Regions from separate parts of the Thalassiella azotivora genome, predicted to be linked through region 1. Evidence: predicted binding sites of a transcription regulator. Region 1 holds the regulator's gene; the other holds the start of a gene.
The links. Region 1 encodes LexA, which represses DNA repair genes until DNA is damaged. Its sites were predicted from a motif close to TCGAACANNTGTTCGA; they were not measured.
Positions count from the first base shown of each region.

Region 1 (14,238 bases):
CGTGCTCGACCCGCGGCTGGCCACCGCCCGGTACGCCGGGTTCCTGCGCTCGTCGCTACCGCCGCTGTGGCCGACCACGGACCGGGACGTCGCGCTCGGAGCCCTGCGCCGGTTGCACGCCGCGGGCTGACGAGCGGGTAGCGTGACCGTCCGTTGTGTCCGGTCGGTCGCTCGGGGTGAGGAGACGACCGGCGGGAGTGGACGGGACCCCCGGAGGCGAGATGGGCACGGGACGGGCGCGCCGCGCCGCCGTGGTGGTGACGGCCGTGGTCGTGACCCTCGGCGTCGTCCTCGGCACGGCGTACGGCGCGGGCCTGCTCGACCGGTCGGGTGCCCCGGGCGCCGGCCGCCCGGCCGCGTCGGCCGACGGCGACCCTGACCGCCCTGGGGCCGCCGGCGCGGTCGAGGTCAGCGTGCCGTCCGCGACCGGGCGGCCGCCCGAGCCGACGTCCGGGTTCGTGCCCGTGCCGCCTCCGCAGGCCACGCTCGTGGTGACCCCGGACGCGGGTGGCACGGGTGCCCCGGACGCGGGGCGGAGCGAGTCGGGGACGGGCGAGGCGTGCGACGTCGGACGGGCCGCCGGTGCGGACCAGGTCGTCGTCGTCCGCTCCTCGGGGACGCGCGCCACCGTCCGGGCCTGCGCCCGCGGCGACGACGGGTCGTACGTCACCGAGCTCGGCCCCTACCGCGGCTACGTCGGGTACTCCGGCGTCACCGGCAGCAAGCGCGAGGGGGACGGCGCCACCCCCGCCGGCGTCCACCCGCTGCGCGGCGGCTTCGGCACGCGCCCCGACCCGGGCCTGGCCCAGGGCTGGTTCGTCACCGGCGCCGCGGACGTCTGGGTCGACGACCCCGACTCACCGCACTACAACACCCACCAGCGCAAGCCCGCCGACGGCCGCTGGGCCAGCGCCGAGGACCTCGTCAACCCGCCCGCCTACGACTACGCGCAGGTGATCGGCTGGAACGAGTCGGCGACCCCGGGTCGCGGCAGCGCGATCTTCCTGCACGTGTCGACCGGCAACCCGACCGCGGGCTGCGTCAGCCTCCCGCGGTCCGACCTGCTCGAGGTGATGCGGTGGCAGCGCAGCGGCGCGGTCATCGCCATCTCGTGAGCGGTCGCCAGCAGGCCGCCCGGGCGGCCCTCGCCGGCGCCGCGGTGCTCGCCCTGCTCGCCGGGTGCGGTTCGCCGGACGCCGTCCCCGACGCCGCCGACCAGACCGCGGCCGTCGACGCGCCGGACGACGACGGCGCGCTGGTCAGCGTCCCGCCGGCGCCCGAGCCGACCGGACCGCCCACCGCGGTCCTGCGCGCCGAGCCGCCCCCCTCGCCGACCGTCCTCCCCGGCGTCGCGCAGGGCACCGCCCCGAGCGGCGCGCCCGATGGTTTCGTCTGGTCCGTCGCACAGGTCGGGCCGGCCGACCTGCCGCACTCCTGGCGCGAGGGGTGCCCCGTCCCGCCGTCGGACCTGCGGGCCGTCACCCTGTCGCACCGCACGATGGACGGCGGCGTGCGCACCGGCGTGCTCGTCGTCCACGCCGACCTGGTCGAGCGCACCCGCCGCGCGTTCGCCCGGCTCTTCGAGATCGGGTTCCCGATCACCAGCATCCGCCCGGTCGACGAGTTCGGTGGGGACGACGACGCGTCGATGGCCGCGGACAACACCTCGGGGTTCAACTGCCGCGCCGCGGTCAGCGACGGGCCGACGTCCTGGTCGAAGCACGCCTACGGGCGGGCGATCGACGTCAACCCCGTGATCAACCCGTACGTCCTCGGTGGCAGGGTGCTGCCCCCCAAGGGCGCCCGGTACACCGACCGCGACCCGGTGCCCGGCATGTTCACCCCCGGCAGCGAGGCGCTGGCGGCGTTCACCGACAACGGGTTCACGTGGGGCGGCACCTGGCGCAACCCGGACTACCAGCACCTGCAGCGCTGACGGCCGCTGACCCGTCACCGACCCGTCGCTGACGAGGGCGTTCCGGCGAGGACGCGGCGTCAGCCGTCGAGGCGGGTCATCTCCTCGCCGAGGTCGGCGGCGGTCTCCACGAGCACGTCCACGGCGGCCGCCACCGCCGGGACGCGCAGCAGGTCGGCCGTGGTCACCGCGTGCACCTGGCGGGTCGACGGCGGGGTCACGCGGCGCAGGACGACGTCGGTGTTGCGCGACGCCTGCAGCACCATCCCCGGGATGAGCGCCACGCCCAGCCCGGCCGACACCAGCCCCAGCACCGCGACGTAGTCGTCGGTGGCGTACGCGACCTCCGGCTCGAAGCCCGCCGCGTCGCAGACCTGCAGCAGGTGGCCGCGGCAGCGGGGGCAGCCGGCGATCCACGTCTCGGAGTCCAGGTCCGCCAGCGCCACCTCGGAGGCCCGGGCCGCGGGGTGCCCGGGCGGCAGGGCGAGCCACAGGGGGTCGGTCAGCAGCGGCCGGGTGACCAGGCCGCGCAGGTCGCCGGTGTCCTCGCCACCGAGCTCGTTGCCCGGGTAGGAGAACGCGACGGCGAGGTCGCAGCGACCGTCGCGCAGCTGCTGCAGCGACTCCGGGGGCTCGGCCTCGGCGAACGTCACGCGCACCCCCGGGTGGCGCTCGCGCAGCCGCACCAGGGCGCGGGGGAGCAGCGTCGCCGACGAGGAGGGGAAGGCCGTCAGCCGCACCCGGCCGGTGCGCAGCCCCGCGAGCGACTCGACCTCCTCGCGGGCGGCCTCCAGCGCGGCCGTCACGGCGGCCCCGTGCCGGGCGAGGACCTCCCCCGCCTCGGTGAGCCGCACGCCGCGGCCCGCGCGCTCGAGCAGCGCCGTCCCCAGCCGGCGCTCGAGCCGGCGTACCTGCTGGCTCACCGCGGGCTGGGACGAGCCGACCACCGCGGCGGCCGCGGAGATCGTCCCGGTGTCGGCGATGGCGCGCATCATGCGCAGCGCGGAGGGGTCGAGGTCCACCACCCGACCATAACGTCGGTGATGGGTGGGAGACCTGACTGTCGGTTGTGTGATCCCTCGACCGCGCGGTGCACTGGTGGGGTGACGACCTCGACGACCGCGACCCCCTCCCTCGACCGCCGCGAGACGCCGGGTGCTCTCGAGGCCGCGCGCGCCGCGTTCGACCGGGTCCCCGGGCACCTGGACGCCGCGTCGGCGGGTCTGCCGCCGCGGACCGTCCAGGCGGCGCTGCGCGGCGCGCTCGACGAGTGGGCCGCGGGCAGGGCCACCCCGGCCGGCTACGACGAGGCCGTACGACGCTCCCGCTCCGCGTACGCCGGTCTCGTCGGCGTGGAGGCGGACCGGGTGGCCGTGGGGTCGCAGGTGTCCGTGGCCGCGGGGCTCGTCGCCGCCGCGCTGCCCGACGGCGCCGAGGTCGTCTGCGTCGACGGCGACTTCTCCTCGATGGTGCACCCCTTCCTCGTGCACGCCGACCGGGGCGTCACCGTCCGGCACGTGCCGCTGGACGGGCTGGCCGAGGCGCTGCGCCCGTCGACCACGCTGGTCGCCTTCTCCCTCGCCCAGTCCGCGTGCGGCTCGCTCGCCGACGCCGTCGCCGTGCGCGAGGCCGCCGCCCGGCACGACGTCCTGACGTTCTGCGACCTCACCCAGGCCGCCGGCTGGATGCCGGTGGACGCGGGCGGTTTCGACCTGACCGTCTGCTCGGCGTACAAGTGGCTGTGCGCCCCCCGGGGCAGTGCGTTCCTCACGGTCGCCCCGCGGCTGGAGGAGCGGTTCCCGCTGCGTCCGCTGCACGCTGGCTGGTACGCGGGCGAGTCGGTGTGGGACTCCTGCTACGGGCCGGGCATGGAGCTCGCGCACAGCGCCCGCCGGTACGACGTCTCCCCGGCGTGGATGCCGTGGGTGGGGACGGTGCCGGCCCTCGAGCTGTTCGGGTCCGTCCCGGCCGAGGACGTGCGCCGCTGGGACGCCGGCCTGGCCGACCGGGTGCGTGAGGCGCTGGACCTCCCGCCCGCCGGTCGAGCCGTCGTGTCCCTGGACGACCCGGACGGCACGTTGCGGTCGCGCCTGCTGGACGCCGGTGCCCGCGTCGCGGGCCGGGCCGGCAGGGTGCGCCTGGCGTTCCACCTGTGGAACGACGAGGACGACGTGGACCTCGTGGTCCGCACGCTGACGCGCCGCTGACCACCTGGGGAGGAGCCCGTGCCACGTCCGCCCGGCGCGGCGCCGGTGCCCGTGGTGCTCGACGTGGACGCCCGCGAGGACGACCTCGTCGCGGTCGCGGTGGCGGCCGGGCACCCCGACCTGGACCTGCGGGCGGTCACGGTGACGGGCGCGCTGCCGGACGACGAGACCGGGGCGGAGCGGGTGCGCGCGCTGCTCGGTGCGATCCGCGGGAGGTCGGGGACGGGGCCGGAGCTCCTGCGGCCCGAGGACGCGGGGGAGCAGGTGGCGGGCACGGGCGCGGCCGGCCTGGCCCGGGCGCTCCAGCAGGTGCCCCGGAACGCGGCTGACCGGTCACCGGCTCGGGCGGGCGGGTGCGTCCTGGTGGTGACCGGACCACTGACCTCGGCGGCCGAGGTCGCGGTGTCCAAGCCTGATCTGCTCTCGCGGGTCCGACGACTGGTGTGGATGGGCGGGGTCCTCGGGCCGGGCGTGGTGGGCACCCGCGGAGGACGGGTGTGGGAGCAGCCGCGCCCCGGCGGCGGGCGGCTGCCGGACGTCGAGACGAACGCCCGCGCCGACCCGAGGGCTGTGCGCACGGTCCTGTGCGGCGTCCCTGGTGCCCGCGGCGTCGGGCCGGTGGTGCCGGCGACGGTGTGCGGCCTGGACGCGACGTTCGGGGCGCTCGTCGACGACGGCGTCGTCGACCGGATCCGGGGGACGGCGCGGGACGCGGCGCACGCAAAGCTCCTGGACCGTCTGGTGGCGTTCGCGCTGGCGCACGAGACGCGGTACCGACGCGACGCCGGACTCGCCCACCCGCCGCTGCACGACGCCGTCGCCGTGGTCGCGGCGGCCCGTCCCGAGGTGCTGCGCACGGTGCCGGGTGGGGTGAGGGTGCAGGTCGAGGGTCCGCGGGCGGGGCGGCTGCACCTCGGGACCGCCGGGCCGGGCGCCGTCCCGGTGCACGTGGCGACCGGTGTGGACACCACCCTCCTGTGGGACCACGTGGTCCTGGCGCTCGCCCGGCTCGGCGGCGGCCCGCGCTGAGCCGCCCGCGCGCGGCTAGTGGTTGCGCAGGGCGTCGATCAGCTCGTCCTTGGTCATCGAGGACCGTCCCTCGATGTCCAGCTCGGCCGCTCGGCCACGCAGGTCGTCGACCGTCCAGTCCTCGTACGAGCCCGAGCTGCCGCCCTTCTCCCCGACGTCGCTGCGGCTGCTGTTGCTCGCCGCGTTGGCGATCCGGGCGGACTTCTCCTTCGAGTTCCCCTCGTCCCGGAGCTTCTCGTACAGCTCCGGGTCCTTGACGCTGGGGCCGGGGTCCTTCTGACCGGGCACGGTCTCCTCCTCCTCGTCGGTTGGGCGTGGAGCGCCCTCTCACCGTGCACCCGCTCGTCGTGACCGGCCACTCCAGCCGGCCTCCTGAGGTCGGGTCGCACGAGGTCCCGGCCGGTCGTAGCGTCCGGTCGTGGCCGGCGCGCGGGTGGACGCGCCCCGGGCAGGGCGCCGGCCCAGCCGTCGCGACGCCGGGGTGGTGAGGACGTGGAGCGTCCGGGTGCGCAGCAGTGGGTGCCGTCGGGGGGTCGGGTCGGCGTCTCCACCCTGAGGCGGGCGGCGGAGGCGTGCCGCGGGTGCGAGCTGTACCAGGACGCCACGCAGGTGGTGTTCTCCTCGGGGCCCGCCAGGGCGCGGATGGTGCTCGTCGGTGAGCAGCCTGGTGACGTCGAGGACCGGGAGGGCGAGCCGTTCGTCGGACCAGCCGGACGGCTGCTGCGCAAGGCGCTGGCGGAGGCAGGGCTGGACGCCGGCACCGTGTACCTGACGAACGCCGTCAAGCACTTCCGCTTCACGCCGACCCGCGGTCGCCGGCGGCTGCACCGGACGCCGGACCTGGCGCACCTGACGGCCTGCCGGCCGTGGCTCGACAAGGAGCTGGCGGTGGTGCGGCCGGAGGTCGTCGTCCTCCTCGGGGCCACCGCGGCGAAGGCGGTCTACGGCTCGTCGTTCGCGGTGACCCGGCAGCGGGGGGTGGTGATGGCCTGGCCGTCCCCATCGGGACCGCAGGCCGTGGCGACCGTCCACCCCTCGGCGGTCCTGCGTGCCCGCGACCGCCGGGACGAGGCCTTCGACGGTCTCGTGCAGGATCTGGCCGTGGCGGCCGCGGCCCTCGGCTGAGCGGCGTGGACCGCGTCAGACGCTGCGCAGCACCGCGACGACGCGACCGAGCACGGTCGCCTCGTCGCCGGGGATCGGCTCGAACGCCGGGTTGTGCGGCAGCAGCCAGACGTGGCCGTCGCGACGCTTCAGCGTCTTGACGGTCGCCTCGCCGTCCAGCATCGCGGCGACGATCTCGCCGTTCTCGGCGACGGGCTGGCGGCGTACCACCACCCAGTCGCCGTCGCAGATCGCGGCGTCCACCATCGAGTCGCCGACCACCTTGAGCAGGAACAGCTCGCCGTCACCCACGAGCTGGCGGGGGAGGGGGAAGACGTCCTCGACGGCCTGCTCGGCGAGGATCGGCCCTCCGGCGGCGATGCGGCCGACGACGGGGACGTACGACGGCGCCGGGCGGTCGTCGCCGGAGCCGGTCTCGTCGACGGCGCCGGGTGTCACGACCTCGATCGCGCGTGGGCGGTTCGGGTCACGCCGCAGGTAGCCCTTGCGCTGCAGCGCCGTCAGCTGGTGGCTGACGCTGCTCGGGCTGGTCAGGCCGACCGCCTCCCCGATCTCCCGCATGCTCGGCGGGTACCCGCGGCGCGTGACGGCCTCGCTGATGCACTCGAGCACCTTGCGCTGGCGCGGCGTGAGGTCCGTGCCGTCGGCCGCATCGGGCAGCTCGTGCACGGTCGCCTCCACCTGCGGGCCGACCGGTACCGCGCCGTCGGTCGCCGTGCCCTTGCTCGTCCTGCCGCTCGTCCTGCTCCGCCTCGTGGCCACCCTCGCTCCTCCCGTGGTCGGGTGCCGCACCCGAACCGCCCGCACACCCGCCTGACCGGACCCCGCGCGCACGCCGAGACCGCCTGCACCGACTCGCCGTGCCGTTGGTGATCACCGTAGTCCGACGGACCCCTGGGTTCAAACAGGTGTTCGACTGCGTGTCATGCGAGGCGCTGCTCCGATCGGGTGACCCGTCGCGGGCCGGGCTGTCGGTGGTGGCTGCTGCAGTGGCTGCTGCAGGTCGGGTCCGACCGGCGGACCGGGAGGCGGTTGCTCACGGCGAGAGCGGTGGACTCGTTCGAACAGGTGTGCTAGACATCGAACCTGTGTTCGACTCGAACACGAGTTCGACCCGGCTCAGCCGGTGACGAGGAGCGGGAGGGACCATGAGCGCAGCCACCCTGGACGTCCGCCTGACGGGCGGGTGCCCGCCACGGGACGTCGACGCCCTCGTCCTGTCCTTCCCGAGCCGGCGGACGTCGAGCCGCACCGAGCCGGCGCCGGGCCACGCGTCGCGGGCGCGGCTGGCTCGGCCCGCGCGTGCGGAGCGGCCGCTCCGGCTGACGCGGCGCGGTCGCCTCGTCGTGACCCTGACGAGTCTGCTGGTCGTGACCGGGCTGGGGGTCCTGGGCGCCCAGACGGCCACCGGCGGGACGACGGCGGCCGAGCCGACCGGCCTGGCGTCGGTGACGGTGCTGCCCGGGGACACCCTCTGGTCGATCGCCCTCGAGCAGGACGCCGAGGGCGACGTCCGCGACCGCGTGGCAGAGATCCGGTCGCTGAACGCCTTGAGCACCTCGAATCTGCAGGCCGGTCAGGTGCTGCTCGTCCCGACGTCCTGACCCCCGACGTCCTGCCTCCTGGCGTCCCAAGTCCCGGCGTCCTGGCTCCCGACTCCCTCACCCGGCGTCCGGGGCCCGGCAGCGCGCTCGCGCAGGTGCGACCGCTGCTGCTCCACGAAGGTCCGGTCCACCGCCGCGCCGTGACCGGGGATGACGACGTCACCGTCGCCGATCCGTCCGAGCAGGCGCCCGAGCGTCGCAGGCCACGCCCTGAGGTCGCTGTCCGCGCCGACCGAAGGGGGCCCCGACTCCTCGACCAGGTCACCGACCAGCCAGCACCCCGCGGCGGGGACGTGCACCACCAGGTCGTGGTCGGTGTGACCGCGACCCGGGTGCCACAACCGGACCTCCCGGTCGCCCAGGAGGACGCGGTGCTCGTCGACGACGACCTGGTCGGGTTCGACGAGCCGGACCTCCCCGAGACCAGGCACCGGACCGTCACCGTCGCGCACCCACCGCTCCAGGTCGGGCCGCTCGTAGGCGTCGAGGTGACCCGCGAGCCGCTCGTGGCCGTACACCGGGACCGGCCCCGTGGACGCGAGCACGCGGTGCGTGCCGAAGGAGTGGTCGAAGTGCGCGTGGGTGAGCACGACCGCCCGGACCGGCACCGCGAACACGACGAGGTCCTCCAGCAGCCGGCGGGCCTCGCGGGCCGAGGACCGCGTGTCCACCAGCAGCAGGCCGTCCTCGCCCCTGACGACCCCGACCGTCACGTCGAACGGGTCGTACCTGCCCTGCAGCACGCCGTCCGCGACCTCCACCCACCTCACGGGACGGACGGTACGCCGCAGCCCGACCGGTCAGGTCCCGCCGACCGCGCCGGCGCTGCCGACCGGGCCGGTGCCCTGAGAGAGTGGGTCCCATGGCCGAGACCCCTTCCCCGCAGCCTGCGCCGACGGCTGCCGACCCGACCGCCGCCGACACGACCGCCGCCGACACGACCGCCGCGGACACCCACCGCGAGGTCACCCTCAGCCGCCTCGACACCGGCGTCTACCTGGCGCGCAACGCCCGCGGCGGTGAGCTGAGGTTCGGCAGCACCGCGGGCGCCGACTTCACCCCCGTGGAGCTGCTCCTGGCCGCCATCGGCGGGTGCTCGGCGGTGGACGTCGACGTCGTGACCGGCAGGCGCAGCCCCGCCGACCACTTCGAGGTCGTCGTCGGGGCCGACAAGCACCGCGACGCCGACGGCAACAGCCTGCGCGACATCACCGTCACCTTCCGGCTGCGCTTCCCCGACGGCGCGGACGGCGACGCGGCCCGGCAGGTCCTGCCCCGGGCCGTCTCCGCCTCGCACGACCGCACGTGCACCGTCAGCCGCACCGTGGAGCTGGGCACGCCGGTGACCGTGGTCGTGGACTGAACTCCGAGCCCGGTGCAGGACGCGCCCGCGGGCGCGGTGGGTGGTGCGCGCGTGAGCCCGTCGCGTTGAATGACGACGTGACCCGACTCGAGGACAGCGCCTACACGCCCAGCCCCAGCGAGTTCGTCCGCCGGCAGGTGGAGCAGTACGAGAGCAGCGGTGGGACGTCCGTCCCGCTGATCCAGGGCCGACCGACCGTCCTGCTGACGATGCGTGGCGCCCGGACCGGCGGCGTGCGCAAGGTGCCCCTGATGCGCGTCGAGCACGACGGCCGGTACCTGGCGGTCGCCTCGATGGGGGGCGCGCCGTCCCACCCGGCGTGGTACCACAACCTCGTCGCGAACCCCCGCATCCTCCTGCGGGACGGCACCACCCAGACCGAGGTGGTCGCCCGCGAGCTCGACGGCCCCGAGCGCGAGGAGTGGTGGCAGCGCGCGGTGGCGGCCTTCCCGCCGTACGCGGAGTACCAGACCAAGACCGACCGGCTGATCCCCATCCTCCTGCTGGAGCCCGTGGCCGCCTGAGAAGCGCGCCGGGCCTGGGCAGGGCGACGACCGACGGCGCCGTGGTCAGGTCGCGGTGGTCGCCGCGACGGTCCCGGCCACGATGACCGTGGCCATCACGGCGGCGTCGACCTCCTCCACGGCCTTGCGCACCGCCGCGGGCGCCCAGTCGGCCGACGTGAGGTCCTTCGCCCGCCGCGCCACGGCCTTGCGGTCCCCGTCGGGGACGACCTTGTGCAACGCGTCGACCGCAGCCAGCAGGCCGACGAGCGCCGTGGTCCGGGGGTCACCCGGGTGACCCCCCAGGACCACCCACCGCAGGCGGTGCCGGACCCGCTGCTCGGGGTGGGGGTCGGTCTCGGGCCACGCCCGCGTGCGGAACAGCCCCAGCACGCGGCCCTCCCGCTCCTGCACGATCCCGGCGGCCGTCAGGCGGTTCAGCAGGCCCTCCCGCAGACCCCGGGCGAGCGGGCCGAGCGCGTCCTGGGGCTTCCTGCCCGACCGGTGCGCCACGCGGGCGAGCGCCTCGCCGAGCAGGGGGTCCGCGGGGGCCGGTGCGCCCGTGGTGAGGAGACGCCCGACCGGCAGCGGCCCGCCGTCCGCCCCGTGCTGGGTCCCGTCGGAGACGACGACGTGACCGCCGAGGGCGAGCTCGGCGAGGACGGCGCCGGCCAGTGCGGGGTCGAGCCGGCTGCCGTCGACGAGCGGGCGCCCGGTGTGCTCGTCCAGCAAGAGCAGGAGGAGCTCCTCGGCCAGCAGCAGGGGGTGGCGCACCGGGTCACCGGTCGGTGGGGACGTGCTCACAGGGGGCCTCCTCCTCGTCGCCGGGCACCGCCCGGTCCGCGTTCCCGTCCGCGCCCAGTCTGCGCGGGGTCGCTCTCGTGGGCATCGACCCTCCGGGCGGTCGACCGGTTCCCCCTCGCGACGGACCCGCGCCCCCGCCGCCGTCCCGCGGGTCGGGACAGCGACATCGACCACAGCGAGACTTAGGCTAGCCTTGCCTCCGTGATCGTGTGCCACTGCGAGGTCGTCAGCGACCGCCAGCTGCGGGCCGCCGTCGACGACGGCGCCTCGACGCTGGCCGAGCTGTGCCGACGGACGGGTGCGGGGCAGAGCTGCGGTGGCTGCGTCTTCACGGTGAAGGCCGTCCTCTGCCAGCATGGCGTCGCGCACACGCCGTCGAGGGGAGAGGTCCCGCATGCAACCCGTGAGCCCGCGAGTGGTGGAGCTGCTCAACTCGGCGCTGACGTTCGAGCTGACGGTCACCAACACGTACTTCCTGCACGCCAGGATGCTGGACAACTGGGGTTTCTCGCGGCTGGGTAAGGTCTTCTACGACCTGTCCATCGACGAGATGAAGGACGCGGACGCGCTGATCAACCGCATCCTCATGTTCGACGGGCACCCGAACGTGCAGAAGCTCAACCCCATCACCGTCGGCGAGGACGCCCACGAGATGCTGCGTCTCGCGCTGGACAGCGAGAAGGCCGCCGTCGCCCAGTTCAACGCCTCGGCGCAGGAGTGCCACGACCTCGGTGACCACGGCACGGCCGCCGTGTTCGAGGAGATGGTGCGCGAGGAGGAGGAGCACGCCGACTGGTTCGAGGGCCAGCTCGACGCCATCGAGCGGATCAGCATCGGCCAGTACCTCGCCCAGCAGATGGAGCCCGGGCACGCGCCCGGCTGACCCGCAGGCCCGTTCCGCGCGAGCATGCTCCACCCGGGCTAACGAACCATCACGCTGCGTCCCCGCTCGCCTACGCTGATCCCTCGACGTCCGCCCCTGCGGCGGGCCGGTGGGGAGGTGCACGTGGGCAACGGCGCGGAGGTCGTGGCCATCGCGGGCGACCCGGACGCGGTCCCGGCGGCGCGCAGGGCCACCGCGGAGGTGCTGGTCGGCGGCCGGTTCGAGGTGCTGGCGGACGACGCGACGCTGGTCGCGACCGAGCTGCTGACGAACGCCCTGCTGCACACCGGGTCCACCGCCGTGCTGCGGATCGTCCCCGGGGCGCAGGTGCTGCGGATCGAGGTCCAGGACTCCGGCCGCCACCTGCCGGTGCTCGGGACGCCGTCCAGCGAGTCGATGACCGGCCGCGGGCTGGCCCTGGTCGACACGCTGTCGCACCGCTGGGGCGCCACGCCGATGCCGGGCGGCAAGGTCGTGTGGTGCGAGCTGGCCCCCGACGGCGCGGCGGACCCCGTCCCCGACGCGTCCGGTCGCCGGCGTCCGGGTGGGCCGGAGCTCGTGCAGCCGGGGACCGCGGGCACGCTCACCGTGGACCTCGGCGAGGTGCCCACTGCCCTCGTGCTGGACACCAAGGCGCACGTGGAGAACCTCGTCCGGGAGCTGATGCTGCTGCGCGTCGGTGGCGGCTCCGGCCGCGGCCCGACGCTGCCGCGCCGGGTCGACGACGTCCTCGACGTGCTGACCGGCCGGTTCGTCGCGGGGCGGCGGGCACTGACCCGCCCCGCCGTGGAGGCCCGTCGCCGGGACCGCGACCGCACCCACCTGGTGGTCACGCTCCCCGCGGCCGAGGTCGACGACGCGGAGCGCTACCTGGAGGCGCTGGAGGAGGCGGACGCGTTCTCCCGCTCCGGGTTGCTGCTGACCCAGCCGGCGCCGCCCCAGCACAAGGTCCTGGTGCGCTGGTACGTGGACAGCCTGACCGGCCGCCTGCGGGAGCGCCGCGCGGGCCGGACGCCCGCCCGGGTGCTGACGCTGGAGCAGCGGCTGCTCGACGAGCTGGGATCCGTCGCCGCGGCGCGCCGTACCGCCGAGCGCGCGTCCCGGCTGCAGGGACTCACCGCCGAGCTCGCCGCCGTGATGACCTGGCCCGACGCCGCGCGGGTCGTGGTGCGCGCCGGTGCCGGTGCGCTGCGGGCCTCCGGCGGGGGCCTGCTGATCCCCGTGCGGGACGGCAGCGCGCTGGAGGTCTCCGGTGCCGTCGGCTACGGGCGGGACGTCGTCGAGCGGCTGCGCGACGAGACGGCGGACGACGACCTGCCCGCCGCCACCGCGATGCGCACGGGGGAGCCGGTCTGGGTCCGCACTCCCGCGGAGCGCGACGAGCGGTTCCCGCGGCTGGCCGACGTGGAACCGGGGACGGCGGCGATCTGCGCGCTGCCGCTGGAGGTCAAGGGCGCCGTCGCCGGCGCCCTGCGGCTCAGCTTCGAGGAGCCCCAGGCCTTCGACGAGGACGACCGGACGTTCCTGCTGGCCCTGGCGGCGCAGACGTCGCTGGCGATGGAGCGCACCGCGCTGCACCGCGCCGAGCGCGACGCCCGCGGCTCGGCCGAGCGGCTGGCGCGCCGGCTCGAGCGCCTGCAGCGCGTCACCGCGGAGATGGCCGGTGCCGGCGACGTGGACGCCGTCTGCCAGATGATCGTGACGCACGTCGCGGGTGCGCTGGGCGCCAGCGTCGCCACGGTCTCCCTCGTCGAGGGCGACCAGGTGCACCTCATCCGCTCCAACGGCGGGTCCGTGGGCCTGCACGAGCGCTGGGGGGCGTTCTCGCTGGACGCCCACCTGCCCGTCAGCGAGGCGATCCGCAGCCGGCGCGTCGTCGTCGTGCCGGACCGGCTCGAGCTCGGTGAGCGCTACCCGCTGCTGGCGGCCGAGCCGGCGCAGGCCGGGTCGCTGGTCGTCCTGCCGCTGGCCGTCGGGGACCGGCCGATCGGCGCGGTGACGCTGACGCTGACCGACCGCACCGAGGTCAGCGACGTCGCCGAGCTGAGGTTCCTGGAGACCCTCGCCGACACCTGCGCCCAGGCGGTGGACCGGGCCCGGGCGCTGTCGGCGGCGCGGGAGGCCTCGCAGAAGCTGGCGCTGCTCGCCGACGCCAGCGCCGTCCTGGCCCAGGTGGACGGCTACCGCGACGCCCTGGGGCAGGTCGCGCGCCTCGTCGTCCCCCGGCTGGCCGACTGGTGCGCGATCACCGTCCGCGAGTCGGGCCGGCTGCAGCCCGTCGCCGTCGCGCACGTCGACCCGCAGCGGGTGGCGTGGGCGCGGGAGCTGATCTCGCGCTTCCCCGGCCTGCTGGACGACACCAGGGGCGCGGCCCAGGTCGTGCGCACCGGGGTCAGCGAGCTGACCCCGGTGGTCACCGACGAGCTGCTGGAGCTCGCCGGCCTCGAGGGGGACCTGCTCGAGGCGGCCCGGGGTCTCGGCGTCCGCAGCTCGCTGACGGTGCCGCTGACCGGTCGCACGGGGACGTTCGGGGCGATCCAGCTGTACTACGCGGAGTCCCGACGCCAGTACACGACCGCCGACCAGGCGCTGCTGGAGGACCTGGCCCAGCGCGCCGCCGTGGCCGTGGAGAACGCGCGAGCGTTCGAGATGCAGAAGGCGCAGCTGGCCTCCGTCAGCCGGGTGGCGGAGGTCGCCCAGCACGCGATCCTCGCGCCGGTTCCGCACCGGCTGGGTCCGGTGCGGCTGGAGGGCACCTACGTCAGCGCCAGTCGCGACGCGCTGATCGGCGGCGACCACTACGAG
Region 1 covers NZ_BAAGTX010000006.1:91,892-106,129, forward strand. Annotated here, with positions in the region: gene ACYVQV_RS05805 (ATP-dependent DNA helicase) at 1-130, shown strand, start outside; gene ACYVQV_RS05810 (L,D-transpeptidase family protein) at 222-1,115, shown strand; gene ACYVQV_RS05815 (M15 family metallopeptidase) at 1,112-1,936, shown strand; gene ACYVQV_RS05820 (LysR family transcriptional regulator) at 1,996-2,937, opposite strand; gene ACYVQV_RS05825 (aminotransferase class V-fold PLP-dependent enzyme) at 3,019-4,122, shown strand; gene ACYVQV_RS05830 (nucleoside hydrolase) at 4,141-5,151, shown strand; gene ACYVQV_RS05835 (DUF7218 family protein) at 5,167-5,439, opposite strand; gene ACYVQV_RS05840 (UdgX family uracil-DNA binding protein) at 5,644-6,276, shown strand; gene lexA (transcriptional repressor LexA) at 6,292-7,038, opposite strand; gene ACYVQV_RS05850 (LysM peptidoglycan-binding domain-containing protein) at 7,425-7,880, shown strand; gene ACYVQV_RS05855 (MBL fold metallo-hydrolase) at 7,853-8,650, opposite strand; gene ACYVQV_RS05860 (OsmC family protein) at 8,743-9,243, shown strand; gene ACYVQV_RS05865 (nitroreductase family deazaflavin-dependent oxidoreductase) at 9,321-9,767, shown strand; gene ACYVQV_RS05870 (GOLPH3/VPS74 family protein) at 9,813-10,550, opposite strand; gene ACYVQV_RS05875 ((2Fe-2S)-binding protein) at 10,758-11,072, shown strand; gene bfr (bacterioferritin) at 10,954-11,433, shown strand; gene ACYVQV_RS05885 (SpoIIE family protein phosphatase) at 11,557-14,238, shown strand, end outside.

Region 2 (14,238 bases), on a different contig from region 1:
GCTGCGCGAGGCCGCCCACGCACGGCTCTTCGCGCACGTGCCGTGGCTGCGCGCCCACGTCCTGGGCGCCGTGGAGGCGTACGCGCGCGGCATCACCATCGACACCGCGCTCATCGAGCGGGCGGTGCAGGACGTCGACCCCACCGACCCCCAGGCCCTGCAGCAGGCGCTCTCCGAGGGGCTGTTCGAGCCGCAGCGCACGCCCGCGCAGGAGCAGGCGCTGGCCCGGCTGGAGACCACGCTGGCCCTCGTCGAGGGGTGGGTCGACGAGGTGGTGGACCGCGCGGCGTCGGGGCAGCTGCCGCACGCCGCCGCGATGCGCGAGACGATGCGCCGCCGTCGGGCGGCCGGCGGGCCGGCGGAGCACACCCTCGCCAGCCTGGTGGGCCTGGAGCTGCGCCCGCGGCGCCTGCGGGACGCCGCGACGCTGTGGCGCACGCTCGAGGAGGCGCGGGGCGCCTCGGGGCGGGACGCCGTGTGGGAGCACCCCGACCTCGTGCCCACCGCGGAGGACCTCGACGACCCCACCTCGTACGCGACGCGGCGCGGTGACGCCGAGGCGGCGTCCGCGGAGGTCGACGCCGCCCTCGCCGCGCTGCTGGCGGACGAGGGCGCCCCACGCCCCACCGAGGGCGGCATGACCGGCGACGGGGACGACGGCCGGCGCGCCGGCGAGCCGAACGACGGGGACGGGCCGGACGACGGGGAGGGGCCGGGTACCGGTGACGCGGGCGGTGACGGCCCGCGGTGAGCCTGCACGCCGAGGCGGTCCGGCTGCTCGGGGCCTGGACCGCGCCCACGACCACCCAGGACGTCCTGCGCCGCACCTACCTCGAGCACCTCGCCCACCACCCCGACGGCGTGTTGCGGGACGGCCCGCCCGCGCACCTGACCGCGTCCTGCTTCGTCCTCGACGCGTCGCTGGGGCGGGTCTGCCTGACCCTGCACCGCAAGGGCGGCTTCTGGGTGCAGCCCGGTGGTCACTGCGAGCCCGGCGACGCCGACCTCGCCGCCGCGGCCTGGCGCGAGGGCACCGAGGAGACCGGCCTGCCGGGGCTGACGGTGCTGCCCGACCCGGTCGACCTCGACCGGCACGCCCTGTCGGCGGCGTTCGGGCGCTGCACCGAGCACCTCGACGTGGCGTTCGTCGCCCTGGCACCGGACGGCGCCACGCCGGTGGCCAGCGAGGAGAGCGACGAGGTGGCGTGGTTCGACGTGGACGCCCTGCCGGACGGCGTGGTCGGTGACCTGCCCCCTCGGCTGGCCGGCGCCGTCGTCGCCGCCCGCCGCCACCTGCTGGTGACGGGCCGGCTCTGACCCCGTCAGCTCAGACCCGTCAGCTCAGACCCGTCAGCTCAGACCCGTCAGGCGTGCGCGGCGCGGATCGCCCGGTCGAGGTCGGCGAGCACGTCGTCGGCGTCCTCGAGCCCGACGGACAGCCGCAGCAGCCCCGGCGCGGGCTTCGCGTCGCCCGCGACCGGCCGGTGGGTGAGCGCCGCGGGGTGCTGGATCAGCGTGTCCACCCCACCCAGGGACACCGCGTGGGTCGCGAGCCGGACCCCCGCCGCGACCCGGCAGGCCGCGTCGTAGCCGCCGTCCACCTCGAACGCGAGCACGGCACCGGGGCCGTCCATCTGCCGCCCGACCAGCCCGCGCGGGTCGCACTCGGTCAGGCCCGGGTAGTGGACGGTGCGCACGTGCCGGTGCCCGAGCAGGGCCGCGGCGACCTTGCCGGCCGTCTCGCCCTGCGCCCGGACCCGCAGCGGGAGGGTGGGCAGCCCCCGGTGCAGCAGGTACGCCCCCAGCGGGTGCAGCAGCGCGCCGGTGACGGCGCGCACCCGCCGGAGCCTGGCGGTCCACTCCACCGCGCGCGGGCCGGCCGTCGCCACCACGCCGCCCATCGCGTCCCCGTGACCGCCGAGGTACTTCGTGGCCGAGTGGAGCACCAGGTCGGCGCCGAGGGCCGCGGGCCGCTGCAGGACCGGCGTGGCGAACGTGTTGTCGACGAGGACGGCGGCCCGTGGTGACCGCTGCCGGACGGTCGCGACGACCGCCGCGACGTCGACGAGGTCCAGCGTCGGGTTCGCAGGGGTCTCCAGGACGACGAGGGCCGTGTCGGCGCGCAGCGCCGCGACGAGGTCGCCGGCCGCGGCGAAGGTCACCTGGGGGCCGAGCACGCCGGTCGCCAGGAGGTGGTCGCTGCCGCCGTACAGGGGCCGGACGGCGACCACGTGCGGGCGGGCGCGCTCGTCGGTGAGCGCGGCCGCCTCCCCCAGCCCCACGAGCACGGCGCTCAGGGCCGCCATCCCCGTGCCGAAGGCGACCGCCCCGTGCGCGCCCTCGAGGTCGGCCAGCGCGTCCTCGAACCGGGCGACCGTCGGGTTCCACAGCCGCGCGTACACGTGCGAGTCGTCGGCGCCGGGCGCGCCGCCGGTGGCGAGCAGCTCGTAGCTGGCTCCCCCGGTCTCGACCCCCGGGAGCGGGTTCGTGGTGGACAGGTCGATCGGCAGGGCGTGGACGCCGAGTCCCGTCAGGTCGCTGCGTCCCGCGTGCACGGCCCGGGTGCGCAGGGACGGGGCGGGGGCGTTCGAACGGGGCGTCTCGGTGGTCACGTCGGCTCCTCGGGTTGGCGTGGCCCGGGTCACGGGCCGTCGACGGGAGTCTGAACGAGACGATGGCAGGATGGGGGCGGGACCGAACGTCCTTCGGTCAGACGCCCGGAGGACGACGAGGTCTTCGACCGTGCGGGATCAGGAGGACCAGGTGCCGAAGATCGTTCGACCCCCCGGGCAGGACCTGGACGACGTCGACCGGGCACTGCTCGCCGAGCTCGAGGACGACGGGCGGGTCAGCAACGCCGAGCTCGCCGCGCGCGTGGGCGTGGCGCCGTCCACCTGCCTCGCGCGGGTGCGCGAGCTGCGCCGGCGCGGGGTGCTGCGCGGCATCCACGCGGACGTCGCCCCCTCGGCGGCCGGGTTCCCGCTGCAGGCGATGATCGCCGTCCGGCTCCGGCTGCACGTGCGCGAGCAGGTGGAGGCGTTCCGGGCCAGCGCGACGTCCCTGCCGGGGGTGCTGTCGGTCTTCCACGTGTCGGGCACGGACGACTACCTGCTGCACGTGGCGCTGCCGAGCGCCGAGTCGCTGCGCGACTTCGTCCTCGAGCACCTCACCGGCCACCCCGCCGTCGGGCACACCGAGACCAGCCTGATCTTCGAGCACCTGCGCGGTGCCACGAGACTCGGCCTGCGCGACGGGCCCACCCGGGCGCGCTGACCCCCACCGGCCGGCTGCGCCCCCGCCACGCGAGCGGTCCGGTGCCGCTGGACCGGCGGTTCAGGTGCCGGGCACCCGGGCGACGTCCGCCGCACCAACCCGCCGCGCGGGCGCCTGCGCGGCGCCGTCCACGTCGTCCCCGGCCTCGTCGTCGTCGGCTCCCGAGAGGGGCGGCAGGTCCCTGCCCGCCGCGAAGCCGTCGAGGTAGCCGCGGGCGCGCTCGGTCCGCGGGTAGCCCTCCAGGAGCCGCCAGAACGCCGGGCCGTGCCCGGGTTCGATCAGGTGGGCCAGCTCGTGCAGCAGCACGTAGTCCAGCACCCACGGCGGCACACCACGCAGCCGCGTCGACAGCCGCACCGTGCCGTCCGCCGGGGTGCACGACCCCCAGCGGGTGTGCTGGTTGGTCGCCCACCGCACGCTCGACGCCCGGGCCCGGCCACCGAGGTAGCGCTCGGACAGCTCGGCGGCCCGCTCGGTGAGCACCTCGTCGCTGGGGCGGCGCCGTCGCTCCTGGGCGGCGAGCCGCTCGAGCATCGTCGCGACCCAGGCCTTCTCCTCGGCGCGGGTGAACCGCGCCGGGATGGCCACGACGACGGCGCCGTCCTCCCGGTAGGCGGTGACCGTCCGGCGGCGGCGCCTGCTGCGCCGGACCACGACCGGCGGGTCCCCCGGCACGGTGGGGCCCTTGCGCGGCTCACCGGCAGCGGGCGCGCCGGCTGTGGCCCTGCTCACGCGGCCACCGTACCCGCGGGCGCCGGCCCTCCCCAGGACCCCGACCCGGTCGTGACCGCCGTGTGACCTGCCCTCGCGTCCGTGCCGACCCGCGGTGACGGTCCGCGGCGCCCGCCTCAGCGGCCGCGGAAGTGCGGGGCGCGGCGCTCGCGCTGGGCGGCCAGGCCCTCCTGCAGGTCGTCGCCGGCGAGCGTGACGGCCTGGGCGAGGGCCTCCCACCGCAGCGCCGTCGCGTGGTCGGCGTGCCCGCCGTCCCGCAGCGCCAGCGTCGTCAGCCGGGTGGCGACGGGTGCCTGCGCGGCGACGTCGCGAGCGAGCGCCAGCGCCTCGTCGAGCACCTGGTCGCCCGGCACCACCCGCGACGCCAGACCCAGCCGCACGGCCTCCTCGCCGCGCACCAGCCGGCCCGTCAGCAGCAGGTCGCGGGCGACGGCCAGCCCGGCCACCTCGGGCAGCGACCACGTCGTCGCCATCCCGGGGTGCAGGCCCAGGGCGGTGAACGGGACGCCGAGCCGGGCGTCCGCGGCGACGACACGCAGGTCGCACGCCAGCGCCAGGGCCAGGCCCGCGCCGATCGCCGGCCCGTTGACGGCGGCGACGACCGGCACCTCGAGCCGCCGCACGCTCAGCCAGTCCGAGTAGAACGCGTGCATCCGGCTGCGCAGCCGGTCGACGTCGCCGCCCTCCCCCAGCCAGGACAGGTCACCCCCCGAGCAGAACGCGCTGCCGGCGCCCGTGACGACGACGCAGCGCAGCCCCGGCACCTCGCGCAGGTGCTCCACCGCGGCGACCCACGAGCGGGTCATCGGGTCGGACATCATGTTCCGCCGCTCGGGCAGCTCCAGCGTCAGCAGCGCCACGCCGTCCGCGGGGTGCTCGAGACGCAGGTGCTCCAGCGCGGGGGCGTCGGCGGTGGTCCGGTCGTTCACGCCGGTGAGGTTAGCCGGGTGGTGCGGACCCGGCGGTGACCGAGCCCCGGGTCGTGCGCCGGCCCGCCGAGGTCGCGTGCCGTCGACCGGTCGGGACCGGCTCGGGGAGTGGCCGGGGAGCGGCTGGGGAGCCGGCCGGGGACCCGCCGGACGCGCCGGTGGGGGTGCGTGGGCTCGTGCTCAGCCCGTGCTCGGCTACTGTGGCTGGCGATCCTGGCCCGCCAGGGCGACCGCCCCGGTCCGTGCGAGCGGGCACAGGCGTGCCCGGCGCGCGCACGGGGGGACCAGGGCACCGAGCCGACCAGAGAAAGGGGCCACACGTGGCTGAGACCGGCGAGACCTACAAGGGCGAGTTCTACTGCGTGAAGTGCAAGGAGAAGCGCGAGGCGGAGGGCAACGTCGTCGAGACGAACGGCCGCCGCATGGCGAAGGGCAAGTGCCCGGTCTGCGGCACCAACCTGAACCGCATCCTCGGCAAGGCCTGAGCACCGCAAGTCGCTCCGGAGGGCGGGAGGGGACACCGGTCCCCTCCCGCCCTCCGTGCGTCCGGGTCCGATGCCGCCGAGTCCGATGCCTCCGGCGCGACACGCGAACCACCCGGTGCTGTGGACGGCGGCACCGCAGCGCGTCCGCACCCGGACATCCTTGGCGCATGGGGCTGCGACTGAGACCGGGGCTGGCGACGGCCTGGAGGGCACCCGGCAGGCTCCAGGTGGGGCTCGACGCCGACGCGGTGCTGCTCGACGGCCTGTCCCCGGACGACGAGCGGGTGCTGGACCTCCTCGACGGTGCCAGCGGACCCGCGGAGCTGCTCCGGCGCGCCGGCCGCGCCGGGGTCGACGTGGGCCGTGCCCGGTCGCTGCTGCTGCGACTCGAGAGCGCAGGGGTGCTGGCAGGGGGTCGGGTCGCCCACGACCTGGGCGTCGGCCCGCGCGACGTCGGGGCCGGGACGGCGCCGGGAGCGGTGCCCGACCGCGACCTGGACGCCGTTCGGTCCGACCGCGCGCGTCCTCGCTCGTCCGCGACGGTGGCGGTGGCGGGCCTGTGCCCCACGGGCCTGACGGTGGCGTCGTGGCTCGCGCACGCCGGCGCGGGCACCGTGGTGCTGGACGACGACCGCCCGGTCCGGGCCGCCGACGTCGGCCCCTGCGGCTACCGCCCCCGGGACGTGGGCAGCCCGCGGGCGAGGGCGGCCCGGGCGAGGGTCAGCCGCTCGGCGCCCCGGACGCGGACCGCCGTGGGCGGCGACGTCCGGCCCGACCTCGTGGTGCTCGTCGCCCACGGCGCGCTCGACCCGGCGCTGACCGAGGGGCTGGCCCGCGAGGACGTGCCGCACCTGCCGCTGGTGCTGCGCGAGCGGGTCGCCGTGGCCGGGCCGCTGGTGCTGCCGGGCCGCTCGACGTGCTGCCGGTGCGTGGACCTCGCCCGCGCCGACCGGGACCCGGAGTGGCCGCGGGTGGTCGACCAGCTGGCCCGGGGCGGCCGCAGCGGGCACGGCCACCTCACGACCGGGTACGCCCTCCGCGGGCCGGCAGGCGCCCGGTGGGCCGACGCCGACCCAGCGCTGGTGGCCCCGGCGGCAGGGCTCGCGGTGGCCCAGGCCCTCGCCCACCTCGACGGGCGCGACGTCCCGGCCACGGTGGGCGCCACGTTGGAGGTCGTGCTCCCCGACGGCCTGGTCGGGGTGCGGCCGTGGGCGCCGCACCCCGCGTGCGGGTGCACGTGGCGGTCCCTCGCCGGCCCTCCCGGGACGTCCCGGGAGGTGACCGGGCAGGCCGCCGGACGGGCGAGTCCCCGGCCCGCCGCGACGCTCACCGCGGCGCCTCGCGCACGGCCCACCCGACCCGGCGAACCCGTGCCGTCGCGCGTCCCGGCGGCGTCCGTGGACACAATGGGCGGGTGACGGACCTCCCCCGGCGCGCCTTCGCGCGCAGCGCGCGCCTGGCCAGCCTCCCCGTCGGGTTCGCCGGACGCACCGCCCTCGGCCTGGGCAAGCGGGTCGGCGGCAAGCCGGCCGAGGCGGTCGCCGCGGAGGTCCAGGCCCGCACGGCCGAGCAGCTGTTCAAGGTGCTCGGCGAGCTCAAGGGCGGGGCGATGAAGTTCGGCCAGGCGATGAGCATCTTCGAGGCGGCGCTGCCGGAGGAGATCGCGGGGCCGTACCGGGCGACGCTGACCAAGCTGCAGGACGCCGCTCCCCCGATGCCCGCCGCGTCGGTGCACAAGGTGCTGGCCGACCAGCTCGGGCCCCAGTGGCGGCGCCGGTTCGCGGAGTTCGACGACACCCCCGCCGCGGCGGCGTCGATCGGCCAGGTGCACCGGGCCGTGACGAAGGACGGGCGGGCCGTCGCCGTCAAGGTCCAGTACCCCGGTGCGGGTGAGGCGCTGATCTCCGACCTCAACCAGGTGTCGAGGGTGGCGCGGGTCGCGGCCGGCTGGATCCCCGGGCTGGAGCTCAAGCCCGTCCTGGAGGAGCTGAAGGCCCGCGTCGTGGAGGAGCTGGACTACGAGGCGGAGGCGGAGTCCCAGCAGGCGTTCCACAAGGCGTTCGCGGACTCCGAGGAGATCGTGGTGCCGCAGGTGCTGGCGGCCAGCGAGCGCGTGCTGGTCGTCGAGTGGCTGGACGGCGTCCCCCTGTCGCACCTGATCACGAACGGCTCGCAGGGGGAGCGGGACGTCGCCGCCCGGCGCTACCTGGAGTTCCTGCTGCGAGGGCCGCAGAGCTGCGGCCTGCTGCACGCCGACCCGCACCCCGGCAACTTCCGACTCACCCCCGACGGCCGGTTCGGTGTGCTGGACTTCGGCGCGGTCAAGCGCCTGCCGGACGGGATGCCGACGGAGATCGGCCGGCTGCTCACCCTGGCGCTGCGGGACGACGCCGCCGGGGTGGTGGAGGGCCTGCGGGACGAGGGCTTCATCAAGGCGACGATCGACGTCGACCCCGACGGGCTGCTCGAGTACCTCGAGCCCTTCCTCGCGCCGGCCCGCTCGGAGACGTTCCGGTTCAGCCGGGAGTGGCTGCAGGAGCTGTTCACGCACATCAACGACCCCCGCCGCCCGCAGTGGTCGATGGGCATGAAGCTGAACCTGCCGCCGGAGTACCTGCTCATCCACCGGGTGTGGCTGGGCGGGATCGGGGTGCTGTGCCAGCTCGGCGGCGAGGTCGCGGTGCTCGACGTGCTCGCCGACTACCTGCCGGAGTTCACGCCACCCGACCGGTGACCGCGGCGCGGTGCGCGGGCTCAGCCGAGGTCGGTCCGCGCCCTGGCGGTCACCTCGAGCGGCACGCCGTCCGACCAGTCCTCCAGCACCCACGACACGATCGGCACCCGGGCGCGGGCGACGAGGACCACCTGCGCGGTGCGGCCGTCGGGGGTCCCGGTGCCCGAACCCACCGCCAGGCCCTCCAGGTCCTGCGCCGCGACGTTGCCCGCCAGGTGCTCCTCGACGGCGCGCCGCACGGACGCGTCGGTGATCGGCACCCCCTGCGGTGCCGCGCCGGCGTCGTAGAGGGCCGCCTCGTCGAGGGCGTCCGCGGCGTCGAGCGCGGCGGCGTCGGCGACGGCGAGCAGGCGCTTGCGCTCCAGGTGGACGGCGGACGCACCGATCACCACGGTGACGAGCAGCAGCGCGATCGCCGCGTACGCGATGACGAGGAGCAGCACCTGCCCCTCGTCGCCGCGGCGGAGCGCACCGCGACCGTCCGGGCGCTCGACCCGGGTCCCTCGCCCGACCTGCGGCGTCACGGCGCGAACCGGTCGACCACCGCGACCGCCTCCGCCCGCACGGGCACGCGGGTCGGCACGACCGCGGTGACGAACGCCGGGACACCCGGGAGCGTGACGTCGACCGTGACGCGGACCGTGACCAGCGAGTCCGGCTCGCCGCAGCCGGCGGCGCCGCAGGAGACCCGCGTCGCGGCGTCGGCGTCGACGTCCTGGAAGCCCTGGTCGTCCAGCGCGAGCCGGACGACCGTCGACGCGTGGACGGCTCCCGTCCGCTCGTCGGGGGCCGCGGCCAGCACGTGCGCTGCCTCCCGGGCGGCACCCTCGGCGGCGAAGGACGCCGCCTGGAGCCGCCCGAGCACGACGACGAGGTAGACGACCGGCACCAGCAGCAGCACGCCGAGCGTCACGAACTCCACCACCGCGCTGCCGGCGTCCGGGCCGGCGCCCGCGACCCGGGCCCGCACCCTCGCGACGACGCGCCGCACGGCCCGGGTCACGCCGGCCGCCGCGCGCCGTGGCCGTCGACCTCGATCGCCCCGGCGGGCCCGAGCAGGCCGATGACCGGCAGCGGCGCGCGCACCGTGACCCGCACGACGTCCACGCCGCCGAGGTCCACGGTCGTCGCCGTCACGTCGGCGGCGTACCGCGAGGACAGGGAGGCGCCGATCAGCTCACGGGTGCGCTGGGCGGCGTCCTGCGGTCCGCGGTCGGCGAAGGCGCCGTACCGGGCGCCCTCCGCCGCGCAGTCGACCAGGGTGTTGCGCACGTGCAGCACCAGGGTGAGCTGGACGAGGGCGACGAACATCAGCGTGAGCAGCGTGCCGACGAGGACGAAGTCGACGGCCGCCGACCCTCGGTCGCCGGGTCGCGGGACACCGCCGCTCCCGTGCCCTGCACGCGGCGGGCGGGGCACGGGTCGGGGGCCGTCGGCGGGGGTCACGGGCGGGCTCGCGGGACGTCGGCTCAGTTGGCCAGCACCCGGTTCATCGCCTCGGTGAAGACGTTGTTCAACGCGTCGCCGGCGACCGCCCACAGGCCGATCACCAGGCCCGCGGTCATCAGGGTCACCAGGACCCACCCGGGCACGTCCCCCCGGTCCCGGGCCCCCGTCGTCCCGCGCCAGCGCACGACGACCCGCTGGACCAGTCCTGTGCTCATCCGATACCCCTCTCCCGCGACGCGGACCGTCCGCGTCGGTGTGTCGTGCGGCTCACAGGCCGACCGTGAGGACGGCGAACCCGGGGTAGACCGCGAAGACGACGGTGACCGGCAGCACCAGGAAGACGACCGGGACCATCATCGCGATCTCCTTCTTGCCGCCGGTCTCCATCAGCTGGCGGCGACCCTGGTCGCGGACGTCCTGGGCCTGGGCCCGCAGCACCTCGGCCAGCGGCGTGCCCCTCTCGACGGCGACGGCGACCCCGTCGGCGAACCTCGCCAGGCCCGCCAGGCTCGTCCTGGCCGCCAGTCCCTCGAGGGCCTGGGCCAGGCTGGCTCCGGCCCTGGCGTCGGCGAGGGTGCGGCGCAGCTCGGTGCTCAGCTCCCCGTGGCACGTGCGCGCGACCCGCTCCAGGGCACCGACCGCCCCCTCACCGGCACTGACGGACAGCGCCAGCAGCTCGGCGACCGTGGGGAACTCGGCCAGCATCCGCTCCTCGCGCCGGCGGACCGCCACACCCAGCAGGTAGTCACGCGCGAGCACGCCGGTGACCCCGCAGACGACGACCAGCGCCACCAGAGGCACCAGCGAGAAGCCCCGGGCGGCTGCGACGAGGACCGCCGCGACCAGTCCGGCGCCGAGGCCGCCGAGCCCCCACAGCACCTGCTCCGCGCGGAACTCCTCGACGGTGGTCCGCTCCCCCAGCTGGTCGAGCCGCCGGCGCACCGTCCCCGGGCCGCCGGACACCCGCTCGACCCACCGCGTCGCGTCCGCCATCACCGGGGCGAGCAGCCGCTCCAGGACGGCCAGCGGGGAGCCCGACCGCGCCTCGCGGACCAGCAGGCGGGACGGCGCGACGGCGTCGCGCACGTACGGCGCCAGCCGGTCGTCCAGGGTGGGTCGCCGCAGCCAGGGCAGCCGGACCAGGACGAGCCAGGCGCCCAGACCACCCACCGCGCCGAGCAGCGCACCGGTCAGCACCGTCGGTTCGGTCAGCCCGGTCAGCGTCAGCTCCGTGAGCGTCATCCCCGTCAGCGTCATCTCGGTCAGCGTCATCTCGGTCAGCGTCATCTCGGTCAGCGTCATCTCGGTCAGCGTCATCTCGGTCAGCGTCACCTCAGCACCCGCTCCTCCTCCGGCAGCCTGCCGATGCGGACCATCACCCGGTAGGCCACGACGGACAGCCCGCCGCCGACGGCCAGGACGAGGACGCCCGCCGGCCGGTTGTAGGCGTGCACCGCCTCGGGGCGCGTCGCCAGCAGCCCCAGCACGACCCACGGGGCGGCCACGGCGAGCCGCGCGGCGTTGACCGTCCAGCTCTGCCGGGCCTCGAGCTCGGAGCGGGTGCGGGCGTCCTCGCGGAGGAAGGCCGACAGGGTGCGCAGCATGACGCCGAGGTCGCTGCCGCCGACCTCCCGGGTGACCCGCAGGGCCTCGACGATCCGGTCGGCGACGGGGTCGGCGAGGCGACGCTTGAGGTTCTCCAGGCTCTCGGCGAAACGTCCCGTGGCCCGGTAGTCCTCGGCGAAGGCCACGAACGCGGGCCGCAGGGGCTCGGGGCCGCGCTCGCCGAGCTGGCCGAGGGCCTCCGGCAGCGACAGGCCCGCCCGGATGCCGGAGGTGAGGTGGTCGACCGCCTCCGGCCACAGCTCCCGCACGGCCGTCCGGCGGCGGCGAGCCCGTCCGCGCACCACGGCCACCGGGGTCCACCCCCCGATCACGGCGAAGCACACGGCGATCGGCGGGGACGACGAGACGGCGACCACGACCGAGCCGACCAGCGCGGCGCACACGAGGCAGGCGCCGGCCAGGGCGCGAGGTGACACCGAGGCCATGTCGGCCTGGACCAGGTCGTCGCCGAGACGGCGCCGCCAGGCCGGCACGGGCCGGGGCGTGCGTGGTCCGGCCGGCTCCCAGGCGGACCACCACGTGAGGAACAGGCCTGCTCCCATCAGCAGGCCCAGGGTCGCGCCCACGTCAGCCGGCCAGCAGCGCGGCGACGTCGACGCCGACCCGCTCGAACCGGTCGAGGTGCGGGGGGAACCCGTCGGCGCGCACGAGCGCGCCGTGCCGCGTCGTGAAGACGTCGGCGGTCTCGACGACCTCCTGCTCGACCCTCCCGGGGACGGCCACCACCTCGCGCACGCGGCGGCGTCCCTCGGCGTCGAGGGCCACGTGCACGACGAGGTCGACGCTCGCGGCGACGGTGGGCACCACGAACCGCGACCCGACGTTCTCGCCCGCGAGCAGCGGCAGCGTGCACATCTTGGTGATGGCCTCACGCGCGCTGTTGGCGTGGATGGACGCCATCCCCGGCAGGCCGGAGTTCAGGGCGATCAGCAGGTCGAGGCTCTCGGCCTGACGGACCTCGCCGACGATGATGCGGCTCGGCCGCATCCGCAGCGCCTCCTTGACCAGCCGTCGCAGCGGCACCTCACCGGTCCCCTCGAGGCTGGGCTGGCGGCACTGCAGCCCGACGCAGTCCCGCAGCGGGATCTTCAGCTCGAAGACCTCCTCGCAGGTGATCACCCGCTCGCTGCCGGGCACGGCGGCCGCGAGGCAGTTCAGCATGGTGGTCTTGCCGGCCTGGGTCCCACCGGACACCAGCACGTTCAGACCCGCGGCCACGGCGGCCTCCAGGAAGCGCGCGGCGTGCGCGGTGAGGGTGCCGAGCGCGACGAGGTCGTCGAGCCGGTCGGCCCGCACGACTGGCGCAGTGACATATTCGAATGCCGTGAATGCGCCGTCGACAGGGCAGGCAGGCCTTGCACGCGACGCATGGCCAAGTAGGCTAACATCGCCATATGGCGATGCATGTTCTGACGCAGTCCGCCGCGGATGACGCGGTCGACGAGGCGGCGGCCCTGTTGGTGGCGGCATGCCTGTTCCACGGGTTCAGCGACCCCTCACGGTTGGCGATCCTGCGGCACTTGGCGCTCAGCGAGCACCGCGTGGTGGATCTGACCGAGCACCTGGGGCTGGCGCAGTCGACGGTGTCCAAGCACTTGGCGTGCCTGCGCGACTGTGGGCTGGTGACCTCCCGACCGCAGGGGCGGGCGTCGATGTTCTCCCTGTCCCACCCCCAGGCGACGATGCAGCTGCTGTCGGCGGCCGAGCGGCTGCTCGGCCTGACCGGCGACGCCGTGGCCTTGTGCCCCACCCACGGCGTCCAGGCGCAGGCCGGCCGGTCATGAGTACCCGCCACGTGCACCACGTGCGCCCCAGCGCCCCGCTGGGTCCTGCTCAGGTCGAACGCAGGGAGCAGCTGGGACGCCGCGCCCGGCTGCTGGCCGCCGCGTCGGTGTCCTACAACCTGCTCGAGGCAGTGATCGCGATCGGCGCCGGCGTGGTCGCCGGGTCCGTGGCGCTGATCGGGTTCGGCATGGACTCGATCGTGGAGGTCTCCAGCGGCCTGATCATCCTGTGGCAGTTCTCCCACCGGCTGCCCGAGACCCGGGAGCGTCAGGCGCAGCGGCTGATGGCGTTCGCCTTCTTCGCCCTGGCCGGCTACGTCGGCGTCGAGTCCCTGCGCGCCCTGCTCGGCGACGCCGAGCCCGACTCATCACCGGTCGGCATCGGCCTGGCCATCGCCTCACTGGTCATCATGCCGTTCCTGTCCTGGGCCCAACGCCGCACCGGCCGCGAGCTCGGCTCGGCCGCCGTGGTCGCCGACGGCACCCAGACCCTGCTGTGCACCTACCTGTCCGGGGTACTGCTGGCCGGTCTGGTCCTGAACACCACCCTCGGCTGGGGCTGGGCCGACCCCGTCGCAGGCCTGGTCATCGCCGCCGTCGCCGCCCGCGAAGGACTCGAAGCCTGGCGCGGCGACGGCTGCTGCGCACCCGGCGCCGCACACGCCGACGCCGCGCCCGCGGACGACTGCTGCAGTGGGTCCGACGACGCCTGCTGCGCGAAGGACTGATGGCGATGACGCTGTTGGCCCTGGGGCTGTTCGTTCTCTACCTGGTGCTCGCGTTCGTGCTGCGCACCCTCGTTCAGCTGCGCTGGACCGGTGACTCCGGGTTCCGCGGCATCTCCGGCCGACCCGGGTCTGCCAGATGGTGGGCCGGCGTACTGTTCGCCGCCGCCCTGGCCGCGGGCCTGGCCGGCCCGGTGGCCGGGCTGCTGGGCCTCGCACCGCTGGCGGTCCTCGACCGGCCATGGATCGCGGCTGCAGGAACGCTCACAGCGGTGCTCGGCGTCGCAGCCACCGTCCGCACGCAGCTGGCGATGGGCACCAGCTGGCGGATCGGCGTCGACCCCACCGAGACCACCACCCTGGTCACCACCGGCCCGTTCGCACTGGTCCGCAACCCCATCTTCGCCGCGATGGCCATCACCGGGACCGGCCTGAGCCTGATGGTGCCCAATGCCATCGCCGTCACAGGCGCAGCGCTGCTGCTCATCGCCCTGCAGCTGC
Region 2 covers NZ_BAAGTX010000002.1:181,541-195,778, forward strand. Annotated here, with positions in the region: gene ACYVQV_RS02465 (zinc-dependent metalloprotease) at 1-751, shown strand, start outside; gene ACYVQV_RS02470 (NUDIX hydrolase) at 748-1,317, shown strand; gene ACYVQV_RS02475 (trans-sulfuration enzyme family protein) at 1,365-2,612, opposite strand; gene ACYVQV_RS02480 (Lrp/AsnC family transcriptional regulator) at 2,764-3,273, shown strand; gene ACYVQV_RS02485 (M48 metallopeptidase family protein) at 3,334-3,948, opposite strand; gene ACYVQV_RS02490 (enoyl-CoA hydratase/isomerase family protein) at 4,122-4,934, opposite strand; gene ACYVQV_RS02495 (DUF5679 domain-containing protein) at 5,255-5,419, shown strand; gene ACYVQV_RS02500 (thiamine biosynthesis protein ThiF) at 5,587-6,837, shown strand; gene ACYVQV_RS02505 (ABC1 kinase family protein) at 6,834-8,153, shown strand; gene ACYVQV_RS02510 (pilus assembly protein TadG-related protein) at 8,174-8,677, opposite strand; gene ACYVQV_RS02515 (pilus assembly protein) at 8,674-9,156, opposite strand; gene ACYVQV_RS02520 (TadE/TadG family type IV pilus assembly protein) at 9,153-9,599, opposite strand; gene ACYVQV_RS02525 (hypothetical protein) at 9,623-9,817, opposite strand; gene ACYVQV_RS02530 (type II secretion system F family protein) at 9,870-10,844, opposite strand; gene ACYVQV_RS02535 (type II secretion system F family protein) at 10,931-11,794, opposite strand; partial or broken gene ACYVQV_RS02540 (CpaF family protein) at 11,796-12,527, opposite strand; gene ACYVQV_RS02545 (ArsR/SmtB family transcription factor) at 12,623-13,012, shown strand; gene ACYVQV_RS02550 (cation diffusion facilitator family transporter) at 13,009-13,740, shown strand; gene ACYVQV_RS02555 (methyltransferase family protein) at 13,746-14,238, shown strand, end outside.
Region 2: ACYVQV_RS02475 (trans-sulfuration enzyme family protein) is a predicted target of LexA. The motif match lies at 2,725-2,740, and genes of this name have one in related genera.